2 regions of the Hyphomicrobium sp. DMF-1 genome follow, and region 2 is predicted to be linked to the other one. Evidence: riboswitches for the same ligand, from Rfam matches in the RefSeq annotation. Region 2 holds a riboswitch; the other holds the start of a gene.

Region 1 (3,216 bases), 190 kb from region 2:
CCAGCTTACGGATAGAGGACCGAACCATGATCGCTTCGGACCCGTCAGTCCGAAACGTGACTCGTCGGTCTCATTAGAGACCTGGAGCTAGCCACGCCGCTTCAACTTGAACACGGCCTTTTCACCGAGCAGGTTCTGCAGCGACAGCGACCGGCGTATGGGCAGCCGCTCGCCTTTGCTGTTGAAGGCCACTCCTTCCTCCACCTCCGCATCGACCAGCGCGACCAGATCCACGAAATCCTTGATCGTGCAGAGATGCGCGTCCGCGGTCGTGTACCAGGGCTCGGGCAGATTGGGCGTCATCGGCATGCGCCCCGTGAACAGAAGCTGCGCGCGGATCTTCCAGTGTCCAAAGTTCGGAAACGACACGATGGCCCGCCGCCCGATGCGCAACAGATTGGTGAGCACCGTCTTCGGATCGCGCGTCGCCTGGATGGTGAGCGACAGAACCGCGTAGTCGAAGGCCTGATCCGGATAGTCGGCCAGATCCCGGTCGGCGTCGCCCTGGATCACGGAGAGCCCGTGCTTCACGCAGAGATTGACCTTCTCGCGCGAAAGCTCGACGCCGCGCCCATCGACGCCCTTGGTCTCCGCGAGCAGCTTGAGGAGAGCACCGTCCCCGCAGCCCACATCGAGCACGCGCGACCCGGGCGCTACCATTTCCGCGATCAGCAGATGGTCTGCGCGCTGCTGACCGGCGAAAGGAACCGCTTTCTGCATCAGATCCCCCTCGCGTAGGCGGCGAGGCCGCGCTTGGCCGCGGCCGCCGTCAGAAAGCCGCGCACCGTGGCGTGAAACTCGGGCTCCTCGAGCAGGAATGCGTCATGGCCCTTGTCGCTCTCGATCTCGACGAAGCTCACGTTAGCGGCAACCGCGTTGAGCGCCTTCACGATGGCCTTGCTGTCGCGCGTCGGATAGAGCCAGTCGCTCGTGAACGACACCACGCAGAACTGCGTCTTCGTCCCGACAAAAGCGTTCGCGAGCTTACCGCCGTGCGCATTCTCGAGATCGAAGTAGTCCATGGCGCGCGTGATGTAGAGATAGCTGTTGGCATCGAAGCGATCGACGAACGTAGACCCCTGGTGGCGCAGGTAGCTCTCGATCTTGAAATCCGCATCGAACGAGAACGAGCGCGCCGCGCGGTCCTGGAGATTGCGCCCGAACTTGCCCTGGAGCGCCTTCTCCGAGAGATACGTGATGTGGGCCGCCATGCGCGCCACCGCGAGCCCGTTCTTGGGAACGACGCCGTCCTCGTAGTAGTTGCCGCCACGCCAATCCGGATCGGCCATCACGGCCTGCCGCCCGACCTCGTGGAACGCGATGTTCTGCGCGGAATGCCAGGGCGCCGTGGCGATCGGAATGGCCGTCGCCACGCGCTCCCTCTGCCGCGTCACCCATTCCAGCACCTGCATCCCGCCCATGGAGCCGCCAATCACCGAGAACAACTGATTGATTCCGAGATGGTCGATGAGGCGCACTTGCGCATCCACCATGTCGCCGATGGTGATGACAGGAAAGTCGAGACCGTAGGGCTTGCCGGTTTTCGGGTTGAGGGAGGCAGGCCCTGTCGAGCCCATGCAGCCGCCGAGGATATTGGGGCAGATGATGAAGAAGCGATCCGTATCGACCGGCTTGCCCGGGCCGACGAGCGCCTCCCACCAGCCGGGCTTGCCGGTCACGGGATGGCGGCTGGCCACGTGCTGGTCACCCGTCAGCGCATGACAGATGAGAATAGCGTTCGACTTGTCGGCGTTGAGGGTGCCGTAGGTCTGATAGGCGATCGAGAGCGGCGCGAGCAGCTGGCCGGATTCGAGCCGCAAGGGCTTGTCTTCGGGAAACACGACCGTCGGACTGGAGGGACGGCTTACCTCGGAAAGCCGCGCCTCTACCCTGGGTTCGCCGGAACGGTCAGCCCCTTCGGACGCGGAAAACGTGCCCATGCCTTGCGCACTCCCGACCCGTCCATGACGGGATCTCGACACCGGCCCTGACCTGAGGCCGGCCCAACCGAAATATCGGGTGTGCGACGGCCCATTTAGCGACTTATTTAACGTGGCTGCAAGCCGGCCGGCCAAATCACCACGAGCGAAGACATTCTGAATATCGGAGCTTGCCCGCCGCGGTCAAGGCCGGGGGGATGACGCACGTCGCCGGCCGGGAACCGGCCCTGGGTAACAGCGTTAACTAATCCTAAATCCCGGCTCGCCGATGGTAGGGCGAGCTTGGGTAAGAACGCGCCCCGCCGGAGGTTCTGAAAGCCACACCCGGCGGCCGAAAGAAGACCAGGACCACCGCCCCACATCGACATGCACCCCCAACCTGGGTTAATTTAGAGCTATGAAAACTCTTGGTCTCTTCAAAATGATCGTGGCCGCGGCTCTGCTCGCTGTGCCTGTCGCTTCCGAGCCGGCTTTCGCCCAGAAGGCCTATGCGAAAGAGAAGCCTTTGCGTGGCGTCGTTCGTCCGGCGCCCCGTCGTGGCGGATACTCCTACAAGTATCTGCAGGGCACCAACACGCGCCGCTTCGTGGACCCCACCGTCCAGGCTCAGACCAACGCCGGCCCGTTCGACAACGGCTTCTTCTTCTCCACGCCGAACGCGCCGCACGGCGGCGACAGCCCCTATATGCAGTGAGCTGCGGAGCCGGATCGGCTCTGCGGCATTGCCTATCTCTCACGTCGTTCCATTGACGGAAAAATAGACGCTGGCGGAGCCTTCCCAATGGCCGCCAGAGGCTGAGCTGATGGTGGTCGAAAACACCATGTAGCCTTCGAGGTAGTTCCAGTTCGCCCAGAGATCTGCCGCCGGCAGGAACTTGAACGACACCTTTCGGCACCCGCTGTCGAACTTCACATACTCCAGAACCTGCCGATAGCTCGCCTCCACGGTGCAGGTGAGCCCACGGGGCGCGCCGTCCGCATACGCGACCTCGATCTCACCCTCCGGCTCGCTCGGGTTGCTCCGCACGAACTTGAAGGAAGACTTGGACGCGGTGAGCCCCGTGATCCCGAGCGCACCACCCCCGCCCGCGCTCGCCGCGGACCCCACGAGCACCGCCCGTCCGAAGTAGGCGGCGGCGACGCCGAGCATCACGCCTAGAACGAGACCGACCAGCAAAAAGAACAGATCCCGCGAGAGGGCACGCGATCGCGCGGGCAGACGCTCACGGACACCGCCATGCGCGACCGCTCCTCCGCCATGATGGGAGATCGCGGC
Region 2 (3,216 bases):
TGGCGCACGGTGAAGGGATCGCTGGTCCAGGCTGCGGGATCGGCGGGAACCACGTCGGTGTGGCCCGAGAGGCCGATGCCAGCCACACCCTCGGGGCCGACGGTCGCGAACAGAGAGGCTTTCTCGCCGTCCTCGGTCGGCACCAGATGCGAGGTGATGCCGTGCCCGGCGAGATAGCTCTCGACGAAGGCGATCAGGGCGCGGTTCGATTTGTGGCTGGTGGTGTCGAAAGCCACGAGGCGCGTGGTGAGATCGATGGCGGAGGAAAGAGGCGCGGCGATTGGCATGGGGGAGCGTCAGGTTGCGGTGTTATCGGGGTGGCGAGGACGGGCAGGGTCAGTTGACGCTGCGCGTCGCGTAGGGGCTGTCGAGCGAAAAGGCGGGAATGGCCACGTCGAACAGGCGTCCGCTTTCGTCGGTCATCTGGTAGCTGCCGACCATGATGCCGGACGGCGTCGAAAGCGGGCAGCCGGAGGAATACGTGAAGGACTGGCCCGGCGGAATGACGGGCGTCTGCCCGACGACGCCGGGGCCGCGCACCTCGTCCGTCTTGCCGCGCGCATCGGTGATGCGCCAGATGCGGCTCTTGAGCTGCACCGTGTGTGCGCTCTCGTTGGCGATCTCGATCGTGTAGACCCAGAAGAAGTAGCTCTCGTCGGGTGTCGACTGATCGTCCGAATATTCGGGCGTGACGCGGACGCGGATGCCGTGCGTCACCTGCTCGTATGGGGTCTCATCGGTCACAAGACGGGTCCGCCTTTTGTTTGGCTGAGCTTTACCATGGCAGGCGGCGTTTGCGTCAACGAGTTTAGGCGCGCGCGCCGGAGCGCGGCCGGCGTCATCGAGCCGGTGCCGCGTTCCCGTTTGTCTGACGCCCCCCTCAGCCTCCGCGTGCAGCTTTCACGGCCTGATCGAGGTCTGCCAGCAGATCCTGCTCGTTCTCGAGGCCGACCGAGAGACGCAGCATGCCGTCGGTGATGCCGAGCTCGGCACGCGCCTCGGGGCCGATGCGGTAGTGGGTGGTGGTCGGCGGGTGGGTGATGATGCTCTTGGCGTCGCCCAGGTTGTTCGAAATTTTGATGATTTTCAGTGCGTTCTGAAGGCGGAACGCGGCTTCCTTGCCGCCTTCCACCTCGAACGCGATCATCTGTCCGCCGCCCGTCATCTGTTTCTTGGCGAGGGCGGCCTGGGGATGGTCGTCGCGGCCGCAGTAGATCACGCGGCTCACGCCTTTCGTTCCGGCGAGTTGATCGGCGATCACGGCAGCCGAGCTGCTCTGCGCCTTGACGCGCAACGGGAGCGTTTCCAGGCCCTTGAGCATCACCCAGGCGTTGAAGGGGCTCAAAGACGGGCCGGTCTGGCGGATGAAGTCCTGCAGGTGGTCGGTCAGGAACTTGTTCGAGCAGAGCACCGCGCCGCCGAGGCAGCGGCCCTGCCCGTCGATGTGCTTGGTCGCCGAGTAGACGACGACATCGGCACCGTGGGCGAGGGGGCGCTGCAGCATCGGGGTGGCGAAGACATTGTCGACCACGGTCGTGACGCCGGCCTTGCGGGCGATGGTGGAGACCGCCTCGATGTCCACGAGGTCGAGCGTGGGGTTGGCGGGCGTCTCGAAGAAGAAGGCCTTGGTGTTGGGGCGCAGCGCCGCCTTCCAGGCTTCGATGTCGCGTCCGTCGATCAGGGTCGCGGCGATGCCGAAGCGCGGGCACAGGGTCTCGACGATGTAGCGGCAGGAGCCGAACATGGCGCGGGCGGCAACCACGTGGTCGCCGGCTTTGAGGAACGAGAGCAGGCCTGCGGTGACGGCGGCCATGCCGGTGGCGGTGGCGCGGGCGACCTCGGCGCCTTCGAGCAGGCGGATGCGCTCCTCGAACATGGCGACCGTGGGGTTGCCGAAGCGCGAATACTGGAAGCCGGGGTCTTCGTTCTTGAAGCGGGCCTCGGCCTGCTCGGCAGAGGCATAGACGAAGCCCTGCGTGAGGAAGAGGGCTTCGGACGTTTCACCGAACTGCGAGCGGAGCACGCCGCCGTGAACGAGTTGCGTTTCGGGGCTCCAGCTCTCGGGATCGGCGGTGATCGGCGTCTTCTTGTTTGCCATGGGAGTGTCCTTCGCGCGCGGCGGGCGTTGCACCCGCTCGATTGGAGGCCGATGACGGCGCGCCGATCCGATTGGCCCGGCACGATCACGGCCATGAAAAAACCCGGCTATCCTCCCCGCTGCCATGAGCCAGGGCGGACCTCAAGCCGGGTCTCGCGCATGGGCCCTCTTTAGCGAGTTGTTTAACGTGGCTGCAAGCCGGCCGGCCAAATCACCACGATCCGCCCGTAAGCACAGGCTTGGCGGGCGGATTTGAGCGGGATTAGACCCTCCGGGCTCTTGGCGTCAAGGGGCGCTTCGTCTAGAGCGTGCAGGGACAGGAGTTAACCCGATGCCGCAAGATCCGAAAATCGCCGAGCCGGAGCCGGATTTTCCGCTTGGGGCGGCCGTGTCCGACGGCATCTTTCCGGTGCAGACCATCCGGGCGCTGATCTCGGCGGGCGGTCTCACGGCGGCGCAGCCGTTCGAGACCGGCCAGATTCAGCCCGCCAGTGTAGACCTGCGGCTCGGGCCGCGCGCCTATCGCGTGCGGGCGAGCTTCCTGCCGGGGCCGGGCGGGGTGGTCGCGGACAAGCTTTCCGATCTCAAGCTGCACGAGTTCGACATCGAGAATGGCGCGGTGCTCGAGACGGGGTGCGTCTATGTGGTGCCGCTGCTCGAAAGTCTCGCGTTGCCGGAGAGCATTGCCGCTTCTGCCAATCCGAAAAGCTCGACGGGCCGCCTCGACGTGTTCACGCGCGTGATCGCGGATGGGGTCTCCGCGTTCGACCTCATTCCGGCGGGATACAAGGGGCCGCTCTACGCCGAGATCTGTCCGCAGACGTTTCCTATTGTGGTGCGCAAGGGCTCGAAGCTCACGCAGCTTCGCTTCCGTCATGGCGATCCGCGCGAGACGGACGAAGGGCTTCAGCGGCTGCACGCGGCGGAGACGCTGGTCTCAGGCGCGCGCGCCGACATTCACGACGGCATCGCGCTCTCGGTGGATCTTGCGGGCGACCGCGACGGGCTCGTCGGCTACCGGGCCAAGCGGCATACGGGCGTGGTGGATGTGGACGCGCCTGGGGCCTGCGCGATCGCGGATTATTGGGAGCCGGTGCGCGCCGACAGCCAGCGCCGCC

The links. Region 2 has a riboswitch for S-adenosylmethionine ahead of PE058_RS02015 (O-succinylhomoserine sulfhydrylase). Riboswitches for the same ligand answer to the same signal wherever they lie in the genome.
Region 1: another riboswitch for S-adenosylmethionine. It lies ahead of metX (homoserine O-acetyltransferase MetX); the one in region 2 lies ahead of PE058_RS02015 (O-succinylhomoserine sulfhydrylase).

What each region holds. Positions count from the first base shown of each region.
Region 1 is NZ_CP115706.1:644,285-647,500, reverse strand. It holds gene metW (methionine biosynthesis protein MetW) at 88-720, opposite strand; gene metX (homoserine O-acetyltransferase MetX) at 720-1,940, opposite strand; SAM riboswitch at 2,015-2,093, opposite strand; gene PE058_RS02895 (hypothetical protein) at 2,338-2,634, shown strand; gene PE058_RS02890 (hypothetical protein) at 2,674-3,216, opposite strand, start outside.
Region 2 is NZ_CP115706.1:452,309-455,524, forward strand. It holds gene argE (acetylornithine deacetylase) at 1-287, opposite strand, end outside; gene apaG (Co2+/Mg2+ efflux protein ApaG) at 337-744, opposite strand; gene PE058_RS02015 (O-succinylhomoserine sulfhydrylase) at 881-2,098, opposite strand; SAM riboswitch at 2,248-2,326, opposite strand; gene PE058_RS02020 (2'-deoxycytidine 5'-triphosphate deaminase) at 2,430-3,216, shown strand, end outside.